DNA from 2 places in the Tateyamaria armeniaca genome. Region 2 is predicted to be linked to the other one. Evidence: riboswitches for the same ligand, from Rfam matches in the RefSeq annotation. Region 2 holds a riboswitch; the other holds the start of a gene.
The links. Region 2 has a riboswitch for glycine ahead of ACERZ8_RS02960 (D-amino acid dehydrogenase). Riboswitches for the same ligand answer to the same signal wherever they lie in the genome.
Positions count from the first base shown of each region.

Region 1 (15,175 bases), 2.9 Mb from region 2:
CCGCGCGTGGTTTGACACGGCATACGCAACCGTCGGATTTCCCTACTTTCCCACGCGCGCGCCGGTTGCTACCATTCTGTCATGCGCATTATCTTCCTGTGTCTCGCCCTGATCCTCACACCCTTATTTGCCCACGCCGAAAAGCGTCTGGCGCTGGTGATCGGCAATGATTCTCTATGCCGAGGTCGATGATCTGCAAAAGGCGCGCGCCGATGCGACGGCCGTGTCGGAGGCTCTGGCGTCCAAAGGGTTTGTGGTCACCACTGTTCTGGACGCAGCAAGGCGCGACATGAATATGCGGATTTCCGAATTCACCGGCCAGCTTGATCCCGGCGATACGGCGGTGGTGTTTTACGCAGGCCACGGGGTCGAGATTGATGGCGAGAACTACCTTTTGCCGACGGATATTGCTGCGCCCGCGCGCGGCGAGAAGGACTTTATCAAATCCGAATCCATTGCGCTGTCCGGCCTGCTGGATCGCATCCGGGCGACGGGGGCACGCACCACTTTGGCCATAATCGATGCCTGTCGGGACAACCCGTTCAAAGGGTCCACGGGCCGTTCCATCGGTGGCACGCGGGGCCTTGGGCGCATCAACGCGCCCGAAGGTACGTTCGTGATCTTTTCAGCCGGTGCAGGCCAGACGGCACTGGACCGTCTGTCAAACGACGACCCGGCGGAAAATTCGGTGTTTACGCGGATGCTGCTGCCCCGCTTGCAAGTGCCGGGGGTCGAGTTGCGCGATATGATGTCCGGTCTGCGCCGCGACGTGCGTGATCTGGCGCGCACCGTCGGGCACGAGCAATTCCCGGCATATTACGATGAGCTTCTGGGCCAGTTCTATTTCATCCCGGCAGGGGGCAATGACGGCTCTGTCGCCCGGCAAACCGTCACGGCAGCACCAGCGACAGACGCCATCCGTGCGGATTTCGAGCTGGCACGATCCATAGGCACTCGCGAGGCCTACAGCGCGTTCATCGAACGCTACGGCGCGCGCAGCGACGAATTCACGGTGCAGATGGCCATGCAATTGCGCGATGACCTTGCAGGCGACGAACCGGCGGAACCAACCCCGACTGCGTCTGAGCGTCCGGCGCCGGAACCCGATACAACACCCGCCGACAGCCGCGAGGTCCTGCGCCAGACGCAATCGAGCTTGAACGCGCTGGGCTGCGATGCAGGCGTGCCCGACGGCGTGATGGGGCCACGGACCCGCATGGCTTTCCGCCGCTTTTTGTCTGCAACCGATACCGGGCTGGGGGCTGATGATCTGGGCACGGCGCACGCATTGCAGGCCATCGAGCGGCATTCAGGAACGATCTGCAAGGCGCGACCGGCGCCTGCCACACCCGCAGCGGTGAGCCCCCCAACGCCTGGCGCCTCGCCCAAGCCGGTGCCCGACACGCCGCGCTATTCCATGGTCGGCACGTGGAGTTGGTATGCGCAATGCCCGCTTGGGATCAAGGCGAACGGATCGACGGTGTATCGTTCGGCAGGAGGGACGGCGTTCACAGGCTCAATCAGCGGTACTGCGGGCGCTGCCACGGTGCGCGGTACACTGAACGGACGCAGTTATTCGGCCACCGAAGACTATGGCTGGATTCAGAACACAGCGACCGGCACGCTGTCGCAGGACGGTCGTTCCCTGAGTGCGCGGATATCGAATGGCTGTCGCGTCTCTGCACGCAAGAATTGATGCTGAACCTCTTGCTCGGTTTCTGAGTGACGGCACAGACATGTTTCAACGCGCCGCAGTTTGACGATACCTGTCCCGACAAGCGCGCAACCGTGCGCCCCCTGCGATCAAAAGAAGTGTTTTTCCTTGGCCAGCAGCGCCGCTTGGGTGCGATTCGAGACACTGAGCTTGGACAAAACATTCTTCACGTGCAGTTTGACCGTCACTTCCCGCACGCCCAGATTCCGGGCGATCTCCTTGTTCGACAGACCGATGCACAACTGCTCAAGCGTCTGTTTTTCACGAACGGTCAGGGTCGCAAAGGCACCCGAAGGTGCAGCGCCCGTGTCGGATATCCCATAGTCGAATGGAAAGTAACGTTCGCCCGACAGCACCAACTTGATCGCGTTCACAAGTGATACAGCAGTGAGGGATTTGGGAATGAACCCGTCTGCACCATGCTTCATTGCCGTGCTGGCGACATCGCGGTTCGCCACACCAGACATCAGGACCACCCGCGTGCCCGGATAGGCCATGCGCGCACGATCAAGGCCGTTCAGCCCATCCATGCCCGGCATGTTGTAATCGAGAATGAGCAGATCGATTGGATCGCCGCCGCGCATGGCCTCCAATGCGCTGTCCAGATCGGCGGCAGTCCGGACGTCGAAATCATCAACGCTTTCCAGATATGCGGCGATGGTGTCACGGACCAGATCATGGTCGTCGGCGATCAGGATTTTGGGCATGTCAGCAGCTTTCCCACTCTGTCCATATTCACAACCGGAAAACCGCGCGAAGACGTGGCAAACCTATACTTTGGTACAGGTGCCTATGCCAATGCCCGGAAGACCGATATGAACAACTGATTTAAACCTATTTGTGTCGGATTTGGAGAACCAAACATGGCTCGAATTCACCACTCACGGGCGTTCACCATCGTTTTGGCGCTGTTGATCAACTGGCATTCCCCAGTGCTTGCGCAGTCCAACATGGATCTGCAAATCACGGCGTCGGCCTCTGAATCCGACACCCTCACGCTCAGCCTTGCCGAACTGGATGCGATGGCACAGGTGACTTTTACCACCACCACCATCTGGACGGATGGCGATGTCACGTTTTCCGGCGTGCCGCTAAAGGCAGTGCTGGCAAGGGCCAACAAAAAGGGGAGCGCCGTCGAAATGGTGGCCTTGAACGACTACAAGGTCGCGATCCCCATGGCCACTATCGAAGATACTGTTCCGATCATCGCCACCCGTATGAACGGCGAACCGATATCGGTGCGGGACAAGGGGCCGTATTGGATTGTTTTCCCATACGATCATGACCCCAAATACCGGACTGAAACGATACATGCGTTCAGCATCTGGCAACTGAACCGGTTGAAGGTCGTGGATTGAACCGAGACATATGCGTAACGTGATCCCAGCAAGGAGGTCACGCGTGAAGCTCGGATTGAACCGCTACCGTATGACGGTGATGGCAGGCATTTGCCTGCTCATTTTTTTGTTGGCGATCATGGTGACGAACCTGCTGTCGCAACTGCGCGGGCTGTCCGCTGCAGCGCAGGACAACATGCAATGGAGCATCTCGCAGATCGACACCGAATTCGCAAACCTCGATGCGATGCTGATCGAGCAGATGGCCACCGGGCGGTTCCCGGACGACGAAGTGCAGTTGCGCGTCGACATTGCGCTCAGCCGGCTGAACATCATCAATTCGGGCCGTGCGGCAGAGATTTTCGAGGGCAACGCGCAAGCCGCAGACATGATCGCGCCGCTTAACACCTTTGCACGGGCGGCCGTGGCCCTGTCTGATGCGCCCGGTCCGCTGCGCGGTGAGGCCCTCGATCAAATGCACCAGCTTGTGCACGATGTGCGTCCGCACGCGCGCGACATCGCGCTGTTGGGTGTCAGCCTTGGGGCTGCGCAGTCAGAGGCGCGGCGTGCCCAGTTTGCAAGCCAATTGGCGCGAACGGGCGGGATTGCAATTGCGCTTTTGGTCCTGATGGCGATCCTGATGCTGTTCCTGGATCGGCTTTTGCAACGCGCAGCGCGCCGGGATGCAGCACTTTCGGCGTCTTCCGCACAGTTGTCATCGACCGTTGCGGCGTCACTGGATGCGATTGTGACGGCGGAGGCGACCGGGCGCATCGTCGGTTTCAACGCCTCGGCTGAACGTGTCTTTGGCTGGCGGCGCGATGAGATTGTCGGGCAAAAGATGGAAGACACGTTCATTCCGCACCGGATGCGCGCCGCACACACCAGGGGCGTGAAACGGTATCTGGAAACCGGTACACGACACTTCGTCGATGCAGGCCGGTTCGAAATGTCCGCACAACGCAAAAACGGCGACGAATTTCCGGTCGAGATGAACATCACGACGACGCAGGACGGCGACGAGACCAGGTTCATCGCCTATATCCGCGACATCTCTGCCCGCAAATCCAACGAACAGAAACTGATCGAGGCCCGCGACCGTGCTGAACAGACGGACAAGGCAAAGTCGCGGTTCCTGACCGTGATGAGCCACGAGATGCGCAGCCCGCTGAACGGCATTCTGGGTGTGCTCGATCTGCTCAAAACCACCAAGCTGGATGACCAGCAGGCGCGCTATGCCCAGATCGCGACATCATCCAGCGAGATCCTGTTGGAACATGTGAACGAAGCGCTGGACATCACGCGGATTGAAACGGGCGAGTTGCAACTGACGATGCAGGACTTTGATCTTGTGGATCTGATACAGGGGCTGGTTGACGTGTTCGATCCGCTGGCGCGGGAAAAAAACCTGACGCTTGCGTTGGAGATCGAGCAGAACGCGCGCGGACATTACCACGGGGATGCCGGACGTATTCGACAGATTCTGACCAACCTGATCGGCAATGCGATCAAATTCACCGAAACGGGTGGGATCGCCCTGCATGTCAGCGGGGATCATGGGCCGGAAACATCGTCGCTGAGGTTTGAGGTGATCGACACCGGAATCGGCATTCCACCTGATCAGCATGAGCAGGTGTTTGCAGATTTCTTTGCTCTGGCCCGAAGCGAAGGGCGACAGGCGCGTGGGGACGGGCTTGGCCTGTCGATCTCGCGCCGCATCGCGCGAGCGATGGATGGGGATGTGTCCCTCAAAAGTGCTGAGGGGAACGGGTCTGTATTTGTCCTTTCGCTGCCGCTTGAGCGTGGCGGAGCGGTGACTGATACGATGACGACGGACACACAACCGACGCCGATGCGGCCGTGCGACGTACTGATCGTCGAAGACAACAGCATCAACCGCCACGTATTGAGCGACATGCTGAGCACGATGGGCCACAGCGTGCATCAGGCGGTGAACGGCGCCGATTGCATCGACAAGGGGCGCGATCAGCGCTTCGACGTGATCTTTATGGACATCAGCATGCCTGTCATGGACGGGATCGAAGCGACACGCAGATTGCGCAGCGGTAATGGTGCGAATGCCCAGACACATATCGTCGGACTGACGGCGCATGGGCGTGAGGAATACCGCGAAATGGCTGTGGCCTCGGGCATGAACAGGTTCCACACCAAGCCGATCCGCCTTGACGCGCTGCGCACCGTCTTTGCCGATGTCACTCTGGACGAATGGCCCAAGGCCGACACCGAGCGGCCCCCTGACGCACTGGCAGAAATGGTCGAGCTGCTGGGACGTGACCGGGTGGCGTCAACGGCGGACAGGTTTCTGTCTGAACTCGCCGCTTTCACAGCGGATTTGCGGACCGGTATGACCATGCAGGACAGCGCGGTGATCGCCGAAGCTGCACACAAGGCCAAGGGTGCCGCATCCCTTCTGGGGCAATATGATCTGGAAACCTCGCTTGCCGCACTCGAAGAGGAGGCGCGCAATGACGCTTTGTTGGATGCGGAGACATGGGCGGCACAGCTTGACACTGCGGCGCATGATGCGCGCAGTGCCTTTGATGCCGCGTTGAGGCAGGTCGTCGGAAACCCCTGAGAACACTGTAGGATTTGGAAAAATAGGCTTCGACGACGACAACGCCTAGGGGCCCATGATAATCCAATCACACCAAATGCGAGCGCCTACGGTTTCGCGTAATCCTCCATCGGCGGGCAGGTGCAGGACAGGTTTCTGTCGCCCCAGACATTGTCGACACGGTTGACGGGCGGCCAGTATTTGTCGACCCGGAATGACCCGTTCGGGAAACATGCGCTTTCGCGGCTGTAGGGGCGGTCCCAATCCCGCACCAGATCCTCCATCGTGTGGGGTGCGTTCTTGAGCGGGTTGTTGTCGGGGTCCATGTCGCCGTCTTCAATCGCCTTGATTTCAGCGCGTATGCCCAGCATCGCGTCGCAGAACCGGTCCAACTCGGCCTTTGTCTCGGATTCTGTCGGTTCGATCATCAACGTCCCCGCGACGGGCCATGACATTGTGGGCGCGTGAAAGCCGCAATCGGCCAGACGTTTGGCGATGTCATCGACGGTGATGTGCGCGCTGTCGGCAAAGGGGCGCGTGTCGATGATGCATTCATGCGCCACCCGGCCCGTCGGCCCTTTGTACAAAACATCGAACGCTCCTTCGAGCCGTTTGGCGATGTAATTGGCGTTCAGGATTGCAACTCGCGTGGCCTGCGTCAGACCATCGCCGCCCATCATCAGGCAATAGGCCCAGGATATTGGCAACAGGGAAGGGAGCCGAACGCGGCGGCACTTACAGCACCCGTGCCACCGTTCGGATCGCCCGGCAGGTGCTCGGTCAGGTGCGCCTTGACGCCGATGGGGCCCATGCCGGGCCCACCCCCGCCATGGGGGATGCAGAACGTCTTGTGCAGGTTCAGGTGGCTGACATCGCCGCCCAGATCGCCCGGACGGCTAAGGCCGACCATCGCGTTCATGTTGGCCCCGTCGATATAGACCTGACCGCCTGCCTCATGCGTGATCTTGCAGACCTCGATCACCGTTTCTTCGAACACGCCGTGGGTCGAGGGGTAGGTGATCATGCAACCGGCAAGGTTGTCGCGATGTTCGTCCACCTTGGCTTTGAAATCGTCCACGTCGATATCGCCATTGCCCGCCGATTTCACGGCAACGACTTTCCAGCCGACCATCTGCGCCGAGGCGGGGTTTGTGCCATGCGCGCTCATCGGGATCAGGCAGATGTTGCGGTGGCCCTGACCTTGCGCACGATGCCAGCTTGCGATGGTCAGAAGGCCCGCATATTCGCCCTGTGCACCCGAATTGGGCTGCATTGAAATCGCGTCATAGCCTGTGATGTCACACAGTTTGGCCGACAGATCATCAATCATCTCGATATAGCCAGCGGCCTGTTCCTTGGGGCAATAGGGGTGGAGCAGCGAAAACTCGCGCCAGCTGACCGGCATCATCTCGGCGGCGGAATTCAGCTTCATCGTGCACGACCCCAGCGGGATCATCGCGCGGTCCAGCGCAAGATCGCGGTCGGCCAGCCTGCGCATATAGCGCATCATTTCCGTCTCGGCCCGGTTCATGTGGAAAATCGGGTGCGTCATGAAATCGGACGTGCGGATCAGCTTTTCCGGCATGTTGTAATGGGGGGTATAGTCCTTGTCCTGCCGCTCGACCCCGAAGGCGCGCCAGACTTTCTCGATGGTGGCCGGGCGCGTGCGTTCATCCAGCGTGATGCCGATGCCCGTGGTGCCGATGGCGCGCAGATTGACGCCTTCGTCCACCGCCGATTTGATCACCGCCGATTGCAGCGGTCCCACATCCACCGTGATCGTGTCAAAGAACGTGGCCGGACGCACGTCAAAGCCCGCCTGTTTCAGACCTTCGGCCAGACGGGCGGTTTTGCGATGGATGCGCTGCGCAATGGCCCTGAGGCCGTCTGGGCCGTGAAACACGCCATAAAATCCCGCCATCACGGCCAGCAGCGCCTGTGCGGTACACACATTCGACGTCGCCTTTTCCCGGCGGATATGCTGTTCGCGCGTTTGCAGGGACAACCGGTAGGCGCGGTTGCCATGGGTGTCGACGGACACGCCGACAATGCGTCCCGGCATGTTGCGCGCGTAATTGGCCTTGGTCGCCATATAGGCCGCGTGCGGGCCGCCATAGCCAATGGGCACCCCAAAGCGCTGGGTTGTGCCAACGGCAATATCGGCCCCCATTGCGCCCGGTTCTTTCAGCAGGGTCAGCGACAGCGGGTCTGCCGAGACAATGCCAATTGCCTTGTTCTCGTGCAGTTTGGCGATTTCATCGGTGAAATCCCGGATATGCCCATATGTGCCGGGATATTGGAAAATCGCGCCAAAGACGGCGCCGGCATCCAGGTCGCGCGGATCGCCGATGACGATGTCGATGCCAAGCGGTGCGGCACGCGTCTGCATCACGGCGATGTTCTGGGGGTGACAGTTTTCATCGATGAAAAAGCCGGTCACTTTCGCCTTGGAAATGCGCTGCGCCATGGTCATCGCCTCCGCGCATGCGGTCGCCTCGTCCAGCAGCGACGCATTTGCAATCTCAAGACCCGTCAGATCCGACACCATCGTCTGGAAATTCAACAGCGCCTCAAGCCGCCCTTGGCTGATCTCCGGCTGATAGGGGGTGTAGGCGGTATACCACGCGGGGTTTTCTAGGATATTGCGCTGGATCGCGGGCGGCGTGACCGTCCCGTGATAGCCCCGGCCGATGAGCGAGGTCAGCACCTTGTTCTTGGACGCGGTCACGCGCATGTGGTGCAGCAATTCGCGTTCGGACTTGGCCTTGCCGAAATCGAGCGGCTCTTTTTGACGGATGCCCGCCGGGATCGTGTCGTCGATCAGCGCATCAAGGTCTTTCGCACCCACCACGTCCAGCATCTCGTCCATTTCGGCGGGCGACGGCCCAATATGGCGGCGGTTCGCAAAATCGTAAGGCAGGTAGTCGGTGGGTTTGAAAGTCATGGTGTGCGTTCCTCAGCCGATCAGCGCGTTATAGGCGGTTTCGTCCATCATGCCGTCGAGTTGGGAGGCATCGGACGGCTTGATCTTGAAAAACCAGCCCTTGCCCAGCGGGTCGCTGTTAGCGAGGCTTGGATCGTCGGCAAGGTCGGTGTTCACTTCGGTGATTTCGCCATCGACCGGTGCCATGATGTCCGATGCCGCCTTCACGCTTTCGATCACAACAATTTCGTCGTCCTTGCTGACCACTGTGCCGACTTCGGGCAGTTCGACAAAGACCAGATCACCAAGCTGGGTGGTGGCATGTTCGGTGATGCCCACAACATAAGCATCCCCGTCGGCGCGCAGCCATTCGTGTTCTTCTGTGTATTTCATGGGTTTTCCTCTTTGGTTATCTTTTGAAGTTGGCCGCAACGAACGGCAGTTTCACAACCGTCACCGGTTGGCGCTTGCCGCGCAACTCGCCATAAAGAACGGTTCCCGGCAGGTGCAGGCCGTCGGCCACAATGCCCATGGCAACCGGCCCGTCGACTGTCGGGCCAAAGCCGCCCGAAGTCACAAAGCCGATCTGCGCACCACCGTCTTCGGTTTCAAACAGGGGCACGGCCTGCCGCATCGGCGCGCGGCCCTCGGGTCGCAGCCCGACACGGTGGCGATCCACGCCGTTTGTCAGGGCGCTCAGGATCGTGTCAGCGCCGGGAAAACCACCTGATCGGGGCCCATCGGCGCGCCGGACCTTCTGGATCGCCCAAGCCAGTGACGCCTCGACCGGGTTCAGGCCAGCATCCATGTCCTGCCCGTAAAGGCACAGCCCGGCCTCAAGGCGCAGCGAGTCGCGCGCCCCCAGACCAATGGCTTCGACATCACGGTGCGCCAGAAAGGTTCGGGCGAGCGCTTCGGCTTGGTTCGCAGGCACGGAAATCTCGTACCCATCCTCGCCTGTATACCCCGACCGCGACACCCAGGCTTCTGTCCCGCCCAACTCAAGTGTGGCCACATCCATGAAACGCATGTCCGCTGCGCGCGGATCAAGCGTGGCCAGAACCGTTTCGGCAGCAGGCCCCTGCAGGGCCAGCAGCGCGCGATCGGTCAGTTCCGTTACCCTCACATCAGGTTCCAGCGCCGCCTTCATATTTGCGATATCGGCGTCCTTGCAGGCGGCATTGACCACAACAAATACGTGGTCACCGCGGTTGGCCAGCATCAAATCGTCTTCGATACCGCCATCCTCGTTGGTGAAAAACCCATAGCGCTGCCGGTTCTCGCCCAGTCCCAGGACGTCGACCGGGATCAGCGTTTCAAGGGCCTGTGCCGCCGCTTCATATGTCGGGCCGCCCACGATCACCTGTCCCATGTGACTGACATCAAACAGCCCGGCCTTCGCACGCGTATGGAGGTGTTCCTTCAGCACGCCAAGCGCGTATTGGACCGGCATCTCATACCCGGCAAAGGGCACCATCCTGGCCCCAAGGGTCATGTGCAACGCATGCAGCGGAGTTTGCTTGAGGTCGGACATATCCCATCGCCTTCTGCCTAGCCGACGAGATTTGCGTGAAATCAAGCGGCACCATATCAGACGCAGACAAGTGTCTGCGCGTCGGTGCCTCCTCTGTCCTGCGTGCCTGAGATCATTATCCCTTCGGCGGATGCGCTGGGCATCACTCTCCAGAGTCTTGTGGCTTTGCGTTGGTCCTGTGGCCTGAGAGTTTCCGAGGCAGTTGCTCCTTCGGCACCAGTGATCTGGTTCTCCCAACGTCAAGCGTCCCGAGTTTCGTATCGGAAACACCATCGGGATGGCAAGGAGTATCTCGCATGGGGGTCTTCACGATGACTGGTATGGCGAAGTGAACTGCGTGGTTTGGTCGGAGCCAGCGTTGGGTTTTGAGCATTTGCGCTGGTCAGTGTGCGTGACTGAGGCTCAAATGTGGGGCTTGTTTGCGGCCCGTAACGACCGGCAAGGCCGACAACGAATACGCGGACTGTCTACGCCCCGTTCACATCAGGCTATGCAGACCGCGCCAAGACGGTCTCTTCCGCCTCAGTCTGCTCGAAGGTTTCATTCTCGGACGGCGGAGGTCGGGTCGAAAACCGTTGTATCTGCAGGGTCAGGTCCTCCACCACGCGCGTCAGATTTTGCGACGCGGCTGTGGTTTCCTGGAACATGGCTGCGTTTTCCTGCGTCACCTGATCCAGTTGGCCCATCGCAGTGTTGATCTCACCCACGCTGGCGGACTGTTCCTGCGTGGCCTCTGCGATGTGCGAGACATGGTGCGAGATGTCGGACACCGACGCGATGATCTGCTCCAGAGCGTTGCCCGCATCCCCAACCAGCTTGGAACCGAGGTCAACGCTTTGGGTTGACGACGCGATGGAGAGTCCCGATCTCACTGGCGGCCTCTGAGGACCGTTGGGCAAGGGCGCGCACCTCTGATGCGACCACAGCAAATCCGCGTCCTGCATCGCCAGCGCGTGCTGCTTCAACGCCTGCATTCAAAGCAAGAAGGTTGGTTTGAAAGGCGATATCGTCGATGACTTTCACGATGGACTGGATCTCGGTCGAACTTTTCGAGATGTCGTCCATGGCCGCAACAGCTTCGTGAACAACCTTGCCCGAGGCTGTCGCGTTTTCCCGGGCCGTGCTCACGATGTCATTGGCACTTTGCGCGCCCTCGGCCGAGCTTTTGACGGACGCGCTGATTTGCGACACGGCGGCTGCGGTTTCTTCAAGGGTTGCTGCCTGGCTTTCCGTGCGTCGGCTCAATTCTATGGCGCTGTTGGTCACGCCTGCGACTTCCGACTGGATTTTGTCTGTCCCGGCCACGACGGACCCGATTGCTTCGTCGAGGCGTGTGATCGCCGTGTTGAAATCCTGCCGGATACGGTCGTTCGAACCCGCAAACGCGTCGTTGATCCGGACGCCAAGGTCGCCGTCTGCCAGCGCGGCAAGCGACGCGCTCAACGCCTCGATCATGGAATTCTGCTCGGATTGCAGGCGAGTCCTTTCGCGTTCTATCGCCGCTTTTTCATTGTGTTTCTGTGTGACGTCCGCGGCGATCAGTACTGTGCGTTTGAGATCACCATTGCTGAAATGCACCGGGCCGAGGCCACCCAGCAGATATGACGTGGCCCCCGTCTTGCCTTCGATTTTGATTTCACCAAACATCGCGACTGACGGATCGGCCGGAGCGTCGTCGACAAAAACCGTATCAGCGAACCGGCAATCCAGTGCGTCGGGGTCCAGTCCGGCAAGTGTGTAAAACGCCTCATTTGCGTCCATGAGTTGTCCATCCGCCCCGAACTCTGCGCGTGCCTGATTTTCGTGGAGTGACTGCAGAACGGCCGCGTTCAACCGCTCTTCGGAGACGTTATCCCATTCAACCACATATCCAATGCGTTCTCCCTCGTCGCTGTCGATACGCGAGATTTTGAGTTCGAGCGTGACGTCGTCCATCTCAAGGCTGGCGTCATGACCATTTGCGCCCAACGCCCCCAACATCTTGCGTTGCATGTCCGGGTTTTTGTGAAAGATGTCAATGGATTGACCGATGATCGTGTTCGGGTCAAAGGCCGGGATGCGCGACCTGACGACGTCTTTGTGCCGGGTCAAAAGGTTTATGACGGCAGTGGAGGCATAGACGATTTTGAAGTCGGCATCGGCAATCATGATGCTGGCCGACCCGCAATCCAACGCGGTGCTTTTCATGGCCGCATCTGTGTGCGCCGCTGCGGAATCGGCTAGCTGTTCCCGGAACGCAGTCAAGGCAACCGAAACGGCATGAAACTCATTGCCGGATTTGAATTCGGGAATCTGGTGGTCGAAATCACCGGCGGCAATTCTTTTTGTCGCGGTTGCGATGGCCAACATGGGCTTTGCCAGAATGCGGTTCATCATCAGGGCCGCCAACACCAGCATAACCACTGCCAGGACAAGCGCCATCTGCAGTGCTTCGCGTTTTGCGTCCAGCACAGCGGCGGAAAACACGTCGGTCTGCCAATCGCCCGCGACAACGCCAACCACATCCTGGTCGGGACCAAACAGGATGGGGTGCGCTATGATCAACCTGTCGACATTGGTGCGCGTCTGGCCGTCTGCCAGAACCTCTTGGGCAATGGCACGCATCATGCGGGACGAATTTCCGTCACGCATTTTTTCCATCAGGATTGCACCGTCGCGGTCCAGCACGACGACCCCTGCGGTACCGCGATTCATGGATTTTTCAGTGGTGTACATGACTTCGGCCACGGCCTCGGCATCCTGCGCCTGAACGATAGGCGCAATATGTTCAGCGAGATGGGCCACGATTTCGTCGCCGAATTCCAGAACCATGTCCGTTGCCAATGCGTTTGACGCCTGCAGCGATTTGAACGTCAGCACACCGACGATCAGCGCACAGAAAACCACCAGCAAAACAATGCACTTGAAGAAAATCGAATGCACGGACGCAATGGGGTTTCCACTGGCACGCATTTTGGGTTCGCCCATCTGAGGATCCTTGGTGATTCTGGCGGGCGCAGAATTCCATGGCCTCCTTAAGAAGTTGCAAATTGCTCACATCAGACGCGCAGTTGTGCAAAACCGGGGTGTTCAGTCCCCAGCGACGGGCTCAATCATATCGACGCGGGTTGCATGGCGTCCGCCCTCGAATTTCGACGCAAGGAACGCATCGACGATTTCTATGGCCAGCCCTTCGCCCACAACGCGCGCGCCAAGCGCGAGCATGTTGGCATTGTTGTGCTGGCGGATCATGCGGGCCGAAAACGTGTCAGAACACACACCGCAACGGATACCCTGCACCTTGTTGGCGGCCATCATGATGCCCTGACCTGTGCCGCACAGGACAATGCCCAATCCACAATCGCCCGATGCAACCCGCAGGGCTGCCGCGCGCCCGTGTTCGGGGTAATGCGTGCTTTCCGGCGTTGTCGGTCCGATATCCTCAACCTCCCATCCAAGGCCGGAGATATGGGTTGCGATGGTCTGACGCAAAGCGATGGCGGCGTGATCGCTCGACAAAACGACGCGCGTATTGGGTGTCATGGTGGTCTGTGTCCCGGTCTGGTGTGCGATTGGAAGCAGGTCTTAACCGGGGCGGGGACGAGAGACCAGATGTATGACCTTCGTGCTGCGGACTGATTGCCGGGTGAGGGAGTAGGCCGAGGATGACGCAAGCCATGCGTGCCGAGAGGCTGCATTTTATTGCGTGAAGCGAGTATCGAGCGGGTTCGAAGGCGGCGATACTCTTGCAATGGTGACTGTGGATAACTTATTTATGAAGAATTATCATGAATTTATCATACATACCTCAAGCTACACATGAGATGTGAAAACCGATCACTCACCCAAGCCCCAATCCGGAAAACGCGCCCGTATTGCACCGCATTCCACCCAATCGGCTTGACAGGACGGGACGGGATAAGTGCTTGATGGCCCCAGAAAACCGGGGCGAATGCACCGATACAATCAGGGAGTGAATAATGCGCATCAAACATATGGTGGCAACGGCGGTCTGTATGGCCGCGATGGGTTCGTTTGCAGTCGCGGACGGGCATGGCGGCAAGGTCAAAGTGGGTATGATCACCACGCTTTCGGGCGGCGGTGCGGGGCTTGGCATTGACGTGCGCGATGGCTTTTTGCTGGCGACCAAGGGCAACGACATGATCGAAACGGTGATTGAGGACGATCAACGCAAGCCCGACATTGCCGTTGGCCTCGCCGACAAGCTGATCCAGTCTGAAAAGGTTGACGTGCTGACGGGCATCATCTGGTCAAACCTCGCGATGGCGGTTGTCCCGTCGGCCACGGCGCAGGACAAATTTTACCTCAGCCCGAATGCAGGACCCTCGGCACTGGCCGGGCGCGGGTGCAGCCCGAACTATTTCAACGTCAGCTGGCAGAATGACGCGTTTTCCGAAGCAGCAGGCGCCTATCTGAGCAATGAGGGCGTCGGTAAAGTGTTCCTGATGGCCCCCAACTATCCTGCGGGTCAGGACATGATGGCCGGGTTCAAACGCTTTTTCAAAGGCGAGGTGACCGAGGAAGTCTATACCACACTGGGCCAGACCGACTACGCCGCTGAAATCGCGCAGATCCGCGCCAGTGACGCCGATCAGGTCTATTTCTTCCTGCCCGGTGGCATGGGGATCTCCTTTATGAAGCAATATGCAGGTTCGGGCGTGGACAAACCCGTCGCGGGCCCGGCGTTCAGCTTTGATCAGGGCATTCTCGGCGCGATTGGCGAGGCGGCCCTTGGGGTCAAGAACACCGCGCACTGGTCCAAGGACCTCGACGTGCCGGGCAACGCCGAATTCGTCGAAGCGTTTCAGGCGGAATACGGGCGCCTGCCATCACTTTACGCAGCGCAGGGCTATGACACTGGCCTGTTGCTGGTGTCCGCCGCTGCCAAGGCGGATGTGTCCGACGCCGATGCGTTCCGGGCGGCATTGAAAGAGGCCGATTTCCAGTCGGTGCGTGGTGAATTTGCCTTTGGCGACAACCACCACCCGATCCAGACCGTCTATATGCGCGAAGTGGTCAAGGAAGGCGACATCGTCACCAACAAGGTGATCGGCGTGGCCGCGACAAACCACACGGATGTCTACGGCGCTGA
Region 1 is NZ_JBHDIY010000002.1:3,442,099-3,457,273, reverse strand. It holds gene ACERZ8_RS17590 (caspase family protein) at 167-1,696, shown strand; gene ACERZ8_RS17585 (response regulator) at 1,804-2,421, opposite strand; gene ACERZ8_RS17580 (molybdopterin-dependent oxidoreductase) at 2,578-3,072, shown strand; gene ACERZ8_RS17575 (ATP-binding protein) at 3,116-5,647, shown strand; partial or broken gene gcvP (aminomethyl-transferring glycine dehydrogenase) at 5,734-8,570, opposite strand; gene gcvH (glycine cleavage system protein GcvH) at 8,583-8,942, opposite strand; gene gcvT (glycine cleavage system aminomethyltransferase GcvT) at 8,959-10,083, opposite strand; glycine riboswitch at 10,245-10,329, opposite strand; partial or broken gene ACERZ8_RS17555 (methyl-accepting chemotaxis protein) at 10,572-12,456, opposite strand; gene rpiB (ribose 5-phosphate isomerase B) at 13,153-13,605, opposite strand; gene ACERZ8_RS17545 (ABC transporter substrate-binding protein) at 14,043-15,175, shown strand, end outside.
Region 1: linked by a shared signal. The riboswitch ahead of gcvT (glycine cleavage system aminomethyltransferase GcvT) and the one ahead of ACERZ8_RS02960 (D-amino acid dehydrogenase) in region 2 are both predicted to bind glycine.

Region 2 (15,175 bases):
GGCGGACCCCGAAAGGCCCACCCGAAAAGAAATCTTAGTCTTTGTCCATGCGAACCGTTGCGCGCACCTGGCCCCGGACGGTCGAGGCGAACTCCAGCGTGAATTGATCTTCATTCGCGCCGATGCGACCCTTGCCAACCGGGTTCTCGAACACGCGCGCATTGGAGGTATTGCGGATGTCCCCGGTCAAGGCGACCGAGTCCACAAACTGGCAATAGCTCTCAAAGGGCAGTTGCTTGTTGGTGCTGATGGTCCAGATCTTGGCATTCGTGTTCTGATCATGGGCAACCAGCAACGGATTGGACGCCTGCTCCTGCACGTTGTGATAGGAATTGCCTTCGAAGTAGACCGAACGATTTCGATCATGGTTCAGATCGGAAAAGCTCGTATCGACACGCTCGGCCCGGGTCATCGATCCATTGATGCAACGGAACCGGTTCCCCGTGACCGAAACGCCGTTCAGGAAATGCCCTGACCCATGTGGTTTGACCACCAGATAGCTGAACCAGTCCGCCACATCGCTGGCCAGGAACACATTGTCGGTCAGGCTAAACGAGCTGAACGAGAACCCGGCGGTAAACTGTGGTGTCGGGTCCCGCTCGTTCGTCCATTCGACAAAACAATTGTCGATATAGTTGCCGCTGATCACACTGGCGGTGAAGTTGTCCTGCAGGACAATACCTGCCGTGCGAATGCCACCGGACACACCATCACCCTGGAAAAAGTGGTTGCCCATGATCAGGTGGTTCTGACCCGCCGCGCAGATGAAATGGCGGAACTGCGTGGCACGACAATCACGTATCTTGGCGTCGTTGGAATTCACGTTCAGCGCGATGGACGTACGCTGATCCACGGTCTGACCTTCTTCGGCGGACAGGAACTGGCAGCGATCAATCAGGATGCCCTGGCACCCGCCGCCAATGGACGTCAGGCCACGATCCTTTGGACGGCTGATAAAGCATTCCTGCAACTCGAATGTCGGCCCCGTCGGGGCAAGCAGGATGCCGCTGCACTTGCCGTTACACTGGAATTCGATGTTGGACATGTTGAACTTGGACAGCTTCGAAAAGCCGCTCAGGTCGACAAGATAGGGAAACCGGCTGAACGTGTAGGTCTGCGTGCCGACCGCATCATAGATCGGCGCGTTCAGTGTGATTTCTTCGGCCGCAATGTTGACATCACGGACATAGATTTCCCGACCCACGCCGTTGCCTTCAACAAGCGACCCGACCTCGATATTCGCAATGTTGGTCACGTTGGTGAGGGTGCGCGCATTGGACGTGCTGTAGGTTGCCGGGCTTGTGGCGACAATCGTGTCCCAGTTGTCACCGACGGCCTCAATTTGGCCATTGCGAATGACGCGACGGGTGTTGAACTGATCGCGGTTCGGCACAGCGGCTTGCATATCGATGGGTCCATCGACCTGCACCCGTCGTCCACCCAGATCCAGACTTTCGTGATCCGAACTGTTCAGCAGGGCCTGAAACGCCTTGCGAAAGGCAACGCCTTCCTCTCCAAACGCTTCGATGTAGGTCGGCAGATCAAAATTCTTGCGCAATAGCAGCATCTTGTCGACAGGCATATCGACTTGGCCCTCGAACTTCGCGGGGTGGTCAAAGGCGACGTCCTTTTCCAACCGGAATGTCCCTGCAGGCACCAGAATGGTACGCCCATTGGCTGCTGCGTTGGCCGCATCAAACGCATCGCTGTCATCCGTCGTTCCGTCGCCAACGGCACCAAAATCACGCACGTCCACGGTGGAAACAATATCACCCAGAAAGACCGACGATACGTCTTCAATCTCGATGTCATCAATGCGCACGATACCGCCATTTGGTCCCGTCAGACTGATACCAAAATGCCCATAGGCGGCGTCGCCGCCCCAGACGAAATCCACGCCACCCCGATTGCCAATTCCGACGATCGCCGACACCTCAACGACCTCGCCGTAGGATGTCAGCGGCACACTGGTCGATGTGACAGTGACTCCGCTGATCCAACTGCCGTCGGCCCGTGCGGCATATGCCGAGATCCAAGCCGTGGGGAGGTTGCCGCTAATTGCTTTGACGCGCGCTGTCACGCGCAGATAGCATCCGGGCGACACAGGCGTCTCACCCATATAGCGGACCCGCGTGTTGTCGGACACTTTCAGCAACTCCAGGCAACCGCCAAAATCCTGATCGGCTGGGACAAGCGCAGCGTTCGCAGCGTTCTGATACGTGTCAGACCCCGGCGTTCCAATCCCGCTCGACCAAACATCCAGACCATTCGCAAAGGGCGGCGGCATCAGCAGCACGCCATCAGTGATCGCCTTGTTCATCCATACATCCTTCTTTGCAGAGGCCGGAGGTTCGGCCTGTTCGGGATGTGGAAGTATCAACAGGGTGTTAACGGGCGGTCAGGCGGGCGTGCGATGGGCGATCGCGCCGCGCAACACAACTGTAAACCAAAGTTGACAGATCGAAGACTCATGCTCTACCGTCTACCCAGCGTTGAGATTCCGACTCGCCACCGGATTCGGCTGCGCCCCAAGGGGAGGGAACGCCAAGATGGACGCCAACCGACAGTTCGCCCATGACACCTTTCAGAAGGCACATTCCGACGTGCGCCGCCTCAAGGCGAAACTCCCCGAAGATTCAATCGATGGTATCGTCGCTGAAATCCTGAACCGCATCAAATCGCGAAATGCGACCAACAACACCTTGATCAACGCACCCTCTGCCCAACAGATCGAAAGGCTCGCCTACGCTCTGATCTCGGACGACGATCAGGAAGGCGCGCGCATCATTCAGAATCTGCGCGAAGATGGTGCCAGTCTTGAGGCCGTCTACCTCAGCTACCTTGCGGGGGCGGCCCGTCTATTGGGTGAGTGGTGGACGGATGACCACGTGTCCTTCGTCGAAGTGACAGTCGGCACCAGCCGTATCTATTCGATCATCCGCGGCCTCAGCCATCTGTTCACGCCGCGCGGCCCTGTCGAGGTCAAGTCAGCCGTGTTCGCCGCCGTTCCGGGCGAAACGCATGTTCTCGGCGTGCGCATGGCCAGCGACATCTTCAGGAAAGAAGGCTGGGATATTGACCTCAAAGTCGGCAAATCGCACGACGAACTGGTCGATGCCTTGTCGGCATCCGAAACCCCGATCATCGGATTGTCCGCGGCGGGCAGGCATTCTGCGGCTGATCTGGCGAAACTGGTCCTCGCCCTGCGGATCAACAACCCCAACGCCCGGATATTTGTCAGTGGCAACATCGCGCATGCCGCCGACGACATTGTCTCACTGATGGATGTGGACGCGGTGGCGACGGACATCCCGGCGGCACGCCAATTCATTGAAAAGGCATGGCTCAAGGGTCATCACGCCTGACGCACAGCCATCAATGCCAAGTGATCAGACTGTCAGATGCCGCGCCCGCGCCCCACGCTCAATCGCCGCTGCATGCAGCCGATCAATCTCCAGCTCATATCGCATCTCTTCGAGCAGGCGCAGTTCCGTCTCTTCCAGCGTGCCGTCCGCCGCAGCGACGTCACAGGCCAGGGCATAGGCCGTCTCATAAAGCCGCTCGGGCAAAGCCTCGCGCACAAGGCCGAACAACGCATCCAACCCGTCCTCCTGCTCAAACAGGTCAAACACCGTCTGCGCGACACCGTTCATCCGGTCCAGATCATAGCTGGCAAAAACCGGCAGGTGGTTCACGGCTGCATTGATCTTGACCAGTTCAGCCGTGCGGATGTCCTCATCCGAGGCCGAAATGGCGATCATCACAGCGACAAGGGCGTCCTGCGGCGTCAGGCTCAGTTGTTCGGTTTCGGACATGGGTCTTCCTTTCCACTTCGGCACCCCCTCAATATTGACGCCTGCCCCCCTCGCAATAGGTACCGGCGGGATGATGCGCGCCACAGGCCGCGTCGAATTGACCCCCGCACCGGGCGGACGGGCATGGATTGGGACAATACCTTATGTCGAGTTTGCGTGACAGTGCGATGACAAGCAAAGCGTGGCCATTTGAAGAGGCACGCAAGGTCCTCAAGCGCTATCAGAACGCCCCGCCGGAAAAGGGTTTCGTCCTGTTCGAAACAGGCTACGGACCGTCCGGCCTGCCCCATATCGGCACCTTCGGCGAGGTGTTGCGCACAACGATGGTGCGCCGCGCGTTCGAGGTGATCTCGGACATCCCCACCAAACTGATCTGTTTCTCTGACGATCTCGATGGGTTGCGCAAAGTGCCCGGCAACGTCCCGAACCCGGAACGGCTGGAACAGCATTTGCAGCGCCCCCTGACGGATGTGCCCGACCCGTTCGGCACCCATGAAAGCTTTGGACACCACAACAACGCTATGCTGCGGCGGTTTCTCGACACGTTTGGCTTCGACTATGAATTTGTCTCGGCGCGCGAGTTCTACGCATCCGGGCAATTTGACGAGATTCTGCTGAAATGCGCGGATAAATATGACGACCTGATGAAAATCATGCTGAAATCCCTGCGCGAGGAACGCCAGCAGACATACTCGATCTTTCTGCCCCTGCATCCCGAAAGCCGCCGGGTCATGTATGTGCCCATGAAAAACGTGGACGCGCAAAATGGCACTGTCACCTTTGACGATGAGACGGGCAAGGAATGGACGCTGCCCGTCACAGGCGGCAACGTCAAACTACAGTGGAAGCCTGATTTCGGGGCGCGGTGGGCCGCCCTTGGCGTCGATTTCGAGATGTACGGCAAGGAACACGCGACCAACGAGAAAATCTATGACGCGATCTGCCGGACACTCGGCGCGCGCCCGCCCGAGCACTACAGCTACGAGCTTTTTCTGGACGACAAGGGCCAGAAGATTTCGAAATCCTCGGGCAACGGCATCAGCATTGATGAATGGCTGACCTATGCCAGCACGGAATCGCTGTCTTACTTCATGTATCAAAAGCCCAAAACGGCGAAGCGGATGTATTTCGACGTGATCCCAAAGGCCGTTGACGAATACCATCAGCAACTGCGCGCCTACGCGACACAGGACGAGACTCAACAGCTGAACAACCCGGTGTGGCACATCCACGGCGGTGACGTGCCTGCCAGTGACATGGTGGTGCCGTTCTCGATGCTGCTCAACCTCGCCTCAGTCAGCAGTGCCGAGACCAAGGATACGCTTTGGGGCTTCATCCAGCGCTATGCGGCAGGCACAGGGCCGGAAACGCATCCCGGCATGGATCAGGCCGTCGGGTTTGCCGTGCGCTACTACAACGACTTCGTGAAGCCCACGAAAACCTATCGACTGCCCACAGATCAGGAGCGTGAAGCACTGGAGGCCTTGCGCAGCGAACTGACCGAATATGACGGCGCGCTGGATGACGAGGCGCTGCAATCCGTGGTCTACGCCGTGGGGCGCGACCGGTTTGACCCGCTCAGGGGTTGGTTCACCGCCCTCTACGAGGTGCTGCTCGGCGCAAGCCAGGGGCCCCGTTTCGGCGGCTTCATCGCGCTTTACGGCGTTGATGAAACCATCGCCCTCATCGATCAGGGGCTGGCAGGCGAACTGGTCCGCTAGACACCGGGCTTGGCGGACATCGGACATGCGCTATCATTCTTCTTGCACACAAGGAGATGACAGATGCGGAAATGGATGATGGGCGTCGCACTTGCGTCAGCCATGGCAGGGTCGGCATGGGCCCAGGGCACAGAGATTGAAGGCGTGATCGGCAGCCAGATCGAAGCCTTCAAATCCGACAACTTCGCCGAAGCCTTCGAATTCGCCTCGCCCAACATCCGTGGCATCTTCCGCACGCCGGAAAATTTTGGGCGCATGGTCACGCAAGGCTATCCGATGGTCTGGCGCCCATCCGAAGTCACCTATCTTGAACTGCGCGAGGAAAACGGCAGCTACTGGCAAAAAGTGCAGATCGTAGACGCCGAAGGGCGTGTACACGTGCTGGATTACCGGATGCTGGAAACCGAAGCCGGCTGGAAAATCAACGGTGTGCAGCTTCTGGAAAGCGTCGGCGTCAGCGCATAAGGATCAGAAACGCGGCGCGCCATATGCCGCGATTTCGCGAATGCTCCATTCCACCGCATCCCGCAACGTGCCGCCCAAGGCGAGATCGAACGCCAGGGTGACGTCACTTGCACTGTCAGAGGCCGCTTGCGTGATCTCTTCGAACGAGCGTGAGGCGATGATACGATCCGAAAAGGCATCCACAACCTTGATGTTCAGACGGACATCGACCTCAAGCGGTGCGTCCGAATTTTCCAGTGGCACAATCGCCTGAAACTCGCGAATGTCCGTCACGATCAGGAAATCGGCCCGCAAACCAATTGCGGAACTGCCCACCGCAGGAACGCGGCCGGAGTTTTCAAAACTCTCGATCATCAGCGACTGTACGATCAACGGCGCCCGGTTGACCCAGCGCGCCTGCGGCAAATACTGCACCCGAAGCGGCGTTGGCTGCACGGCAATCTGATCCGTGTCGACAGATGCGGTCGCAGTCGGTTCCTGCACCGCGATCTGATAGCGCAAGCGCGGCAGATCCGCGTCAAACGTACTTTTGGGTGTCAGCACATACAATTCGTTGGGGATGCTCGCCGCCGTCAAACCCGACAGCGCAGCACAGCCCGGCATGGCGATCAAAAGCAACAGAGCAAGCGGCCACGGTTTCGAAAAAGAGATCATCTACTGAACCTTGAGTTTTGAGTGCCCAGCAAAAAGCGTGCCGGGTCGCGTTCGATCTTGTTGACCAGCCGCTCGATATTGACGACCAGACTGCGCGCTTCTTCGGTAAAGCTGAGCGCCGAGGGCAAGCCAAGCCGGACGAAATCAGACAGTTGGCGCTGGTTGTTGCGCACGACTTGCTCCAGCGATGCCGTAAGGTTGGCCGCAGAGGTGGACGCGGCCAGCACCTGTTCGGTGACAGTGTCGATACTCTCCGCCGTCTTGTTCACCGTCGACGTCAGCGCGGTCGCCGCACCGCTCAGATCGGCGATCACACCTTCGACGTCTTCTTCGATGATGCGGTTGGCCATTTCAAACGTCCTGTTGGCCGAGGCCAGCGTGACCGACGCATCCTCCATCGCGGTAAAGACGGCTGCCAGCGTAACGTCCGCATTGGTAAAGGTCTGGTCCGCCGTCGCGATCAACGCAGTTCCGTCATCGGCAAAGGTGATGAACCGATCCGCAACCACCGACGCGCGGCTGCCAACCTCGTCGATCACACGGTTGGCCGTCTGCGTCGTGGTGCGCAGATCGTCCGTAAGGGGCGTCAACTGTTCGTCAAAATACGTGTTGGCGCGCGCCACCGTGGTGCGTGCATCGCGGATGGTCAGTTGCGCGTCATCCAAGGCCACCGTGGCGGAATCAAGCGCAACACCACTGCGATCCGCCAGATCGTCGATGCGACCCGCAATCCGCTGCACCTCGCTACCCGCCTCTGTGATGACGCGGTTCGCGGTCTGCGTGGTGGTGCGCAAGTCATCCGACAGGGGCACAAGGTTGGCGCTTGTGAACGTGGTGATCCCCTCAATCGCCGTATTGGCCGACGCAAAGGTCTGGTTCGCCGTTTCCAGCGTTTCAGTCGCGCCGTCCAGAACCACGCCGCCCCGCTCGGCAAGGGCGTCAATCCGTTCCGCAATCTCACCCGCCTGCACGCCGACTTCGCCAATGACGCGATTGGCTGTCTGGGTCGCGGTGCGCAGATCACCCGCCAGCGGCACCAGATCATCATTCGTGAACGTGCTCACCTGCGCGATGGTGCTATTCGCGGTTTCCAACGTGCCTGTCGCCGTCGTCAGCGTGGTTTCAGCCGTGCTGGCCAGTGAATCAAGCCGGTCGGTAAATGTCGCGATTTCGCGCGCGGCTGACCCCAGATCACCCGACAAAACTTCAAAGTCATCCAAAACAGTGTCGATGCGGGCCGAGGCAGAGGCCAGATTTTCCAGCATCGTCGACACCGCCTCCTGGTTTTCGGTGTTGAACACGTCATTGACGTTTTCCAGCAGCTCGACCGCACGGTCCAGAACCACCGGCGCGCCTTCGAACACCGACTGCAAGGCCGTGCGTTCCGACGGGATTTCACTGTTGCTGGGCAAGGCGACAGATGTCTCGGACCCACCGGACAGGCCGACAAAACTGACGCCTGTGACCCCTTGGGACTGCAACTGGGCCACGGTTTCGGTGTTCACTGGTGTGTCCGCCGCAATCTCGATGCGCACGCGCACCTGCGAGGAATCGTCCTCGTCCAGTTCCAGTCCCACCACCTGCCCGACAGGCAAACCGTTATAGCGCACGTCGCTGGCCGACCCGAGGCCCGAAACATCCTCGAACAGAATGTCGTAATAGGCGTACTGGCGGTCCACCTCGACCTTGGCCAGCCACAGCAGCAGGCCAAGGGCACCGATGATGCCGAACAGGGTAAACAGCCCGATCAGAACGTAGTTGGCTTTGGTTTCCATGTTCTTGAGCAGCCTTCCTCAGGTTTTCTCTTGTGCGGCGCGTGCGCGGGGGCCGGTAAAGTACTCCTGCACCCAAGGATGGTCGATCTCTGTCATGCCTTCAATCGGCCCTTCGAACAGCACCCGCTTTTCAGCGAGTACCGCAATTCTGTCGCAGATCGCATAAAGAGAGTCGAGATCATGGGTCACCATAAATACCGTAAGGCCCAACGAACGCTTCAATTCATTGATCAACTCATCATAGGCCGCCGCCCCGATAGGATCGAGACCCGCCGTCGGTTCATCCAGAAACACGATGGCCGGGTCCAGCGCCAGCGCGCGGGCGAGCGAGGCGCGCTTGCGCATGCCACCAGAAAGCTCCGAAGGCAGCTTGCCACAGGCCAGTTGCGGCAGGCCTACAAGGCTGATCTTCAGCTCCCCCAGCGCCTTCATCAGCGACGCGCTCAGTTTCAGATGCTCGCGCATCGGCGCTTCGACATTCTGCAACACGGTCAGCGATGAAAACAGCGCACCATCCTGAAACGCGACACCCCACTGCTTTTCTGCGCGCAACCGCTCTTCACGGCTGCCATGCAGCACATCCGAACCCAGCACATTGATCGATCCGGCAGCGGGGCGGTTCAACCCCACAATCGTGCGCAACAGCACCGATTTGCCCGTACCCGATCCGCCAACGATGCCCAGCACCTCACCCTTCCAGACATCAAGGTCCAGATTGTCATGCACAACCTGCGGGCCAAACTGGTTTCTCAGCCCACGCACAGTGATCACCGCCTCGCGGTCGCTCCGGGTTGCGGGGCTGTCGGTCATACACCCAGCTCCGAAAAGAAGATTGAAAACACGGCGTCGGCCACAATCACGAGAAAGATTGCCTGCACCACCGAGGTTGTTGTGTGCCGCCCAACACTGTCCGCAGATCCCTGAACTTGCATCGCCTGCCAGCACGCCACGGTCGCAATGATCGCGGCAAAGAACGGGGCCTTGATCATCCCGATGGCCAGATGCCAGATGTCGGTATTTTCCTGCAGGCGTGTGATGAACATGCTCGGGCTTACACCCAGTTCGATCCAGCTCATCAGCGCGCCACCAAACAGGCCGGACACGTTGGCGATGAAGCCGAGGATGGGCAACATGATCACCAACGCGATGACGCGGGGCAGCACAAGCACTTCGATAGGGTCAAGGCCAAGGGTGCGCATCGCGTCCAACTCTTCGCGCACCTTCATGGACCCGATCGAGGCGGTAAAGGCCGATCCTGACCTGCCCGCCACGATGATCGAGGTGAGCAAAATGCCCAATTCGCGCAGGATCGAGATGGCGATCAGATCGACGACAAACACCTCGGCCCCGAACTGGCGCAATTGCGAGGCCCCCTGAAAGGCAAGAACGATCCCGATCAGAAAGCTCATCAGAATGACGATGGGAATGGCGTGAAACCCGGTCTCTTCCATCTGGCTGACAAGGGCCGCAGTGCGCCAGCGACGCGGACGCACCACGCCATAGGCAAAGCGGGACAGTATCTCGCCCAGAAAACTCACAAGCGACATCGCCGATGCACCAATGCCAGCCGTCGCCGCACCGATACCCGCCACCCAAGGGATAAGGCCCCGTGGCGGAGCCTCAGCGCCATCCTCTTTCGGCAATGCCTCTTGGACGGTGTCGATCAGCGCCGTGCGATTGGACGAGGTATCGATCAACTCGACACTGACACCCTGCGCCTCAAGCCGCGTCTTGAGGGTCGCAATCAACCACGCGCCGCTGGTGTCGAGCGCCTCAAGACCATCCAGATCAATGCGCAGCGTTTTGGTGTCTGGCGTGGTCTTGCGGAACGCGGGTTCAATCGCCTCAAGGTATTCAATAACCAAGCGCCCGGCTACCTGCAGAACGGGCACATCTTTCGACTCGTCAATACGAAGCGTCGGGGCGGTCATACAACGTCAATCCAGCAGAGAGATCACAGAAAATCTGTGCGGCAACCCGTTTGTGATACCCCAACCCAACGGCAATGGCCACGCCTTTGCAGGGGGGCGGGCACCACGTTCGTGTCGCGCCGGACACGCTCGCCAAACACGCATCAAATCGTGCAATCAAATCGATTGACCGAACGGCATCCAACCCCCTATATCGCGCTCAGTCGCCAAGGCTGACATGGGAGAGCGCAGGTCGAGATCACCTGCCGCCGAAGGAGCAACGCCCCGACAAACTCTCAGGCACACAGAACCGTGCCAGCCGCGCCCGCCAAACGGGTACATCGACGATCTGGAGAGCGGTCGGGCGCAGACGCCCCCGGCCCACCGAAGGAGAAAGCGCCAGACCACCGGCGTCAAACTCTCAGGTTACGCAACAGATGGGGACGCGAACCGGCATGCCGCCGGGCGCGTCCATGTCAACTGCGTCGCTTTTTCGGGGGATCCCCACATGACCCATATCGCCGTGATCGGCGCCGGTATCACCGGTATCACCACCGCCTACGCTCTGGCCCGTCGCGGCTATGAGGTGTCCGTGTTCGACCGCAACCGCTATGCGGCGATGGAAACGTCTTTTGCAAATGGCGGGCAGCTGTCGGCGTCCAATGCCGAGGTATGGACACGTTGGGGCACCGTGATGAAGGGGCTGAAATGGATGTTCCACCCCGAAGCGCCCCTGCTCGTGAACCCCAAACCCAGCTGGCACAAACTGTCGTGGATGGCCGAGTTCATGGGCAACATCCCCCAATACGAGGCCAACACGATTGCCACAGCGCGTCTGGCCATCGCCGCGCGCGAACACCTGCTGGATTTCGCCAGCGAAGTCGGCGTCGACTTCGACATGGAACGGCGTGGCATCCTGCACATCTACAACAAACAGTCCGAATTCGACCACGCCCGGCGCGTGAACGTGCTGCTGGAAAAGGCGGGGCTGGAACGGCGCGAGGTGTCGGCAGACGAAGTGCGCAAACTGGAACCGGCCCTCCAAACCGAAACGCTTGGTGGGTTCTACACCGAAAGCGATTTCACCGGCGACATCCACAGCTTTTCGCGCAAACTCAGCGATGCCTGCGAAAAGATGGGCGTAAAATTCCATTACAAATCCATCGTCACCGAAATCCAGCACACCGGCGCCGACGTCCGGCTGGACTGGACTGAAGGTGCGGCGAAAAACAGCGAAATCTTTGACGGCATCGTGGTCTGCGCCGGGGTGGCCAGCAAGGCCATCGCCGGCCAACTGGGCGACCGCGTGAATATCTATCCGGTCAAAGGGTACTCGATCACCGTCAACCTCGACGATGCCGCGAGCCAAGAGGCCGCACCTTGGGTCAGCCTGCTCGATGATCAGGCCAAGGTCGTGACCTCGCGTCTGGGCAAGAACCGCCTGCGGATTGCAGGAACCGCGGAATTCAACGGCTACAACCTCGACATCCGCGATGACCGGATCAAACCACTGCGCGACTGGTGCGAGACGTTCTTTCCCGCCGTTTCCACGGAACACTGTGTGCCATGGGCGGGCTTGCGGCCCATGTTGCCCTCGATGATGCCAAAGGTCGGACCCGGCAAGAAACCCGGCGTCTACTACAACACCGGCCACGGGCATCTGGGCTGGACCCTGTCTGCTGCCACCGCCCAAGGGGTCGCGGACTGCATCGACGCGGCACGGATGAAAAACGCCGCGTGACAGGCGGGGCGGATCAGGATCCGCCTTACCTGCCTTAACTTCCGTACACAGCACCCCACCGGTCGATCAGCCGCTGCTGCATGACCTTGGCCCGTCCATTCCAACTGCGTGCGCCCTGCGGGGCCTCGCGGTTGGCCTTGGCGATCCGCGACCGCGTCGCCTCGTCTGCGGCAAAGATGGCGAATGCCATGACCCGCCCATCGCGGGCGGTCATGTACCCGGCCAGCCCGGACACAAAGTTCAGCGTGCCCGTCTTGGCATCGACACTGATCGGGTGGTTCTTGAGGATGCGCCGCTTTTCATCGCGCATCGCCACAGGTTTCAGGATCGGGCGCAGCACGGCACTGCCATGCGCCTTCACCAATGCCTGCACCATATCATCGGCTGTCATCTTGCTGTCGCCACCAAGGCCCGAATGATCGACCAGCCGCATCGCGCTGGTGCCAAGGGCGGCTTTGGCCCAGCGGTTCATCTCGGATGCGGACGCCTTGAGGCTGGCAGGCACGCGCCCTGTGCGACGCGCCGTTGCCGACATGCCGACCATTTCGGCGGTGATATTGGTCGAATAGCGCAGCATGGCCCGCAGGATGGTCCGCAAATCATCGCTTTGATGTTGGGCCAGCACCGTGCCACGCGGGGCGCGATCCACAACTTTGGGGTTCTTCAGCACGATACCGTGCGAGCGCGCCAGCGTCTGGAACACGTCGCCTGCATAAAGCGCAGGCTTGCGCACCGGCAACCAGCGCGCACCACCATTGCCCAAAGCGGCCTTGGCGACAGTCCAGTTGTCGCTGCGCCCCCCATCCGCGTAGGTGTAGACCGGCACACGGCGGTCCACGATCTGCATCTTGGCAACATACACACCCGGGCGCAGACGGTCCGAACGCGCATCCATCGTCACCCCATAGGAGCCGCCAGACCGCTTCCATTCGAAATGCACACGATTGTAATTCAGCGCGACGCCACTGACGGCAGGGCTATAGCCCACGTGATCCGGCTGATCCTTGTCGATGGTCTTGATGTAAGGCAGCGCACCTTCGGCCACTTTGAAATTTCCGCGCACTTCCCGGATGCCCTTGGCCTTGAGGGCAGCGGCCAGGGCGGCGAGCGCATTGGTGTCCAGTGTCGGATCACCCCCGCCCACCAAAATCAGATCGCCCTGCACCACACCACCGGACACCGATCCCGTGGCCATCACTTGCGTGGTAAACCGATGCGACGGTCCAAGGACGTTCAGGGCATAAAGGGCGGTCACCGCCTTGGCCACACTTGCCGGCGGCGTGCCGGTCTTGGCATTGCCACCTTCCAGTCGCGCTCCTGTTCGTGCGTCAGCAACCGCGTAGCACACGCGACCACCCAGCTTGGCCGCAGCGACAATCGCATCCGCACCGGGAACCGATTTCTTGAAATGGCCCACTCCGCGCGCCACGGGCCGCAAGGACGCCGTCGGAGGGGCGGACAAGGCCGTTGTGGCGGCACCGCTGGCGAGAAAACTCAGGAATACGCGTCTGGAAATCGTGCTGAACATAAGCGCATGTAACCCCAGCTTTGCGGGCCAAACAAGCACTCAACTGATCACGTTTCCTCAACCGCGCCCCATGCCCCCGCCGCGCGGATCGCGCTGGAGGATTGGCCCGACATCGCCACATTCACAAAGCACCACGCCGGGGCCTCTACACGCGACAGCATGTGGCTGGCCCGGCCCGAGATACGGTACTGTGCGTATAGTCGCGCCGCCCGGCTCATCCTTGCGGAAATCCGGTCACCGGGGCGGGCCAGAACGCCCACGGGAACACGCTCCATGATCCATTCCCAATCCTGCCAGTGATGCAGCTGGGCCAGATTGTCCGCCCCCATCAACCACACGAACCGCACGCCCGGATAACGCGCCATGAGGGCGGCCAGCGTCTGCGCGGTATAGCGGGTGCCAAGGTGCGCCTCGATATCCGTGACGGTGACCCGCGGGTCCTGCATGACAGTTCGGGCACGCGCCATGCGCCGTTCGAGCGGCGCGGGTCCGCGGGTTTTCAGCGGATTGCCAGGGCTGACCAGCCACCAGACATGGCTCAGGCCAAAACGCTTCATCGCCTCGCGGGTGATGTGCACATGCCCTTCATGGGCCGGGTCGAACGATCCCCCCAGCAGACCGATGGTCTGCCCGGGTCTGGCGAGTGGAAAGGCGTGGCGCATCAAGGGACTGTCCTGAACAAAAGGGGCCGCGACGCGGGACCGGACAGCAGATGGGCGCAATTGTCAATCAACGGGGCGCACCGGATCACCCAGCCTGACAAGACCGGGCGCGACAACGCTGGCGCACCAGCCCCCATGGCCACGCACCGCCACATACCCGCCCTGCCCGAACTCTTCCTCCATGCGCGAACAAGGCGCGCAAATCGTGCTCAGATGCAAAATGGCACCCCCCACAGCGATACGGCGATCCTTGAGGGCAGCCAAATTCAGCCCGGCAATCACGATGTTGCGCCGCAACGGCACTGGCAAAACCGGGGGACGGCCCAGATATGCACCAATGGCCGCAAGATGCTCTGCCTGAACAAGGGTCACGGCTCGCTTGCCCGGTCGCCCATGATCACCCTCAAGCCCGTCCTCCGTCACCTCAACCGCGTCGAGCGGCACCATATCGGCGCGGCGCTCCGGGCGCACACCGATCCAGTCCACACGGCCCGATTGGGCGTAACGGGCCATCATCGCATGCAGATCGCTCATCCCAATTCCCCCACTTCGCCCTTCACGCAGACGCTGACAGACACCGCCCCCACACGCAAACACCACAACCACACGACCCGCCATTGCACACCGCCATGTGCGCCTGTATCTGACGGGCAAACCAGTCCTTCGACAGATCAGGAGCGTGCCATGGCCGCCTACCAATACGTCTATCACATGTCCGGCGTTTCCAAGACCTATCCGGGTGGCAAGAAATGCTTTGAAAACATCCACCTCAACTTCCTGCCCGGGGTCAAGATCGGGGTCGTGGGGGTCAACGGCGCGGGTAAATCCACGCTGATGAAAATCATGGCCGGCCTCGACAAGGATTTCTCAGGCGAGGCCTGGGTCGCCGAAGGGGCCAAGGTCG
Region 2 is NZ_JBHDIY010000002.1:577,338-592,512, forward strand. It holds gene ACERZ8_RS02915 (glycosyl hydrolase family 28-related protein) at 35-2,320, opposite strand; gene ACERZ8_RS02920 (cobalamin B12-binding domain-containing protein) at 2,550-3,365, shown strand; gene ACERZ8_RS02925 (tellurite resistance TerB family protein) at 3,390-3,815, opposite strand; gene ACERZ8_RS02930 (lysine--tRNA ligase) at 3,959-5,536, shown strand; gene ACERZ8_RS02935 (DUF4864 domain-containing protein) at 5,600-6,001, shown strand; gene ACERZ8_RS02940 (ABC-type transport auxiliary lipoprotein family protein) at 6,005-6,655, opposite strand; gene ACERZ8_RS02945 (MlaD family protein) at 6,652-8,430, opposite strand; gene ACERZ8_RS02950 (ABC transporter ATP-binding protein) at 8,449-9,240, opposite strand; gene ACERZ8_RS02955 (ABC transporter permease) at 9,237-10,361, opposite strand; glycine riboswitch at 10,570-10,663, shown strand; glycine riboswitch at 10,680-10,787, shown strand; partial or broken gene ACERZ8_RS02960 (D-amino acid dehydrogenase) at 10,789-12,081, shown strand; gene dacB (D-alanyl-D-alanine carboxypeptidase/D-alanyl-D-alanine endopeptidase) at 12,116-13,609, opposite strand; gene ACERZ8_RS02970 (nicotinate-nucleotide adenylyltransferase) at 13,657-14,271, opposite strand; gene ACERZ8_RS02975 (MOSC domain-containing protein) at 14,335-14,805, opposite strand; partial or broken gene ettA (energy-dependent translational throttle protein EttA) at 14,956-15,175, shown strand, end outside.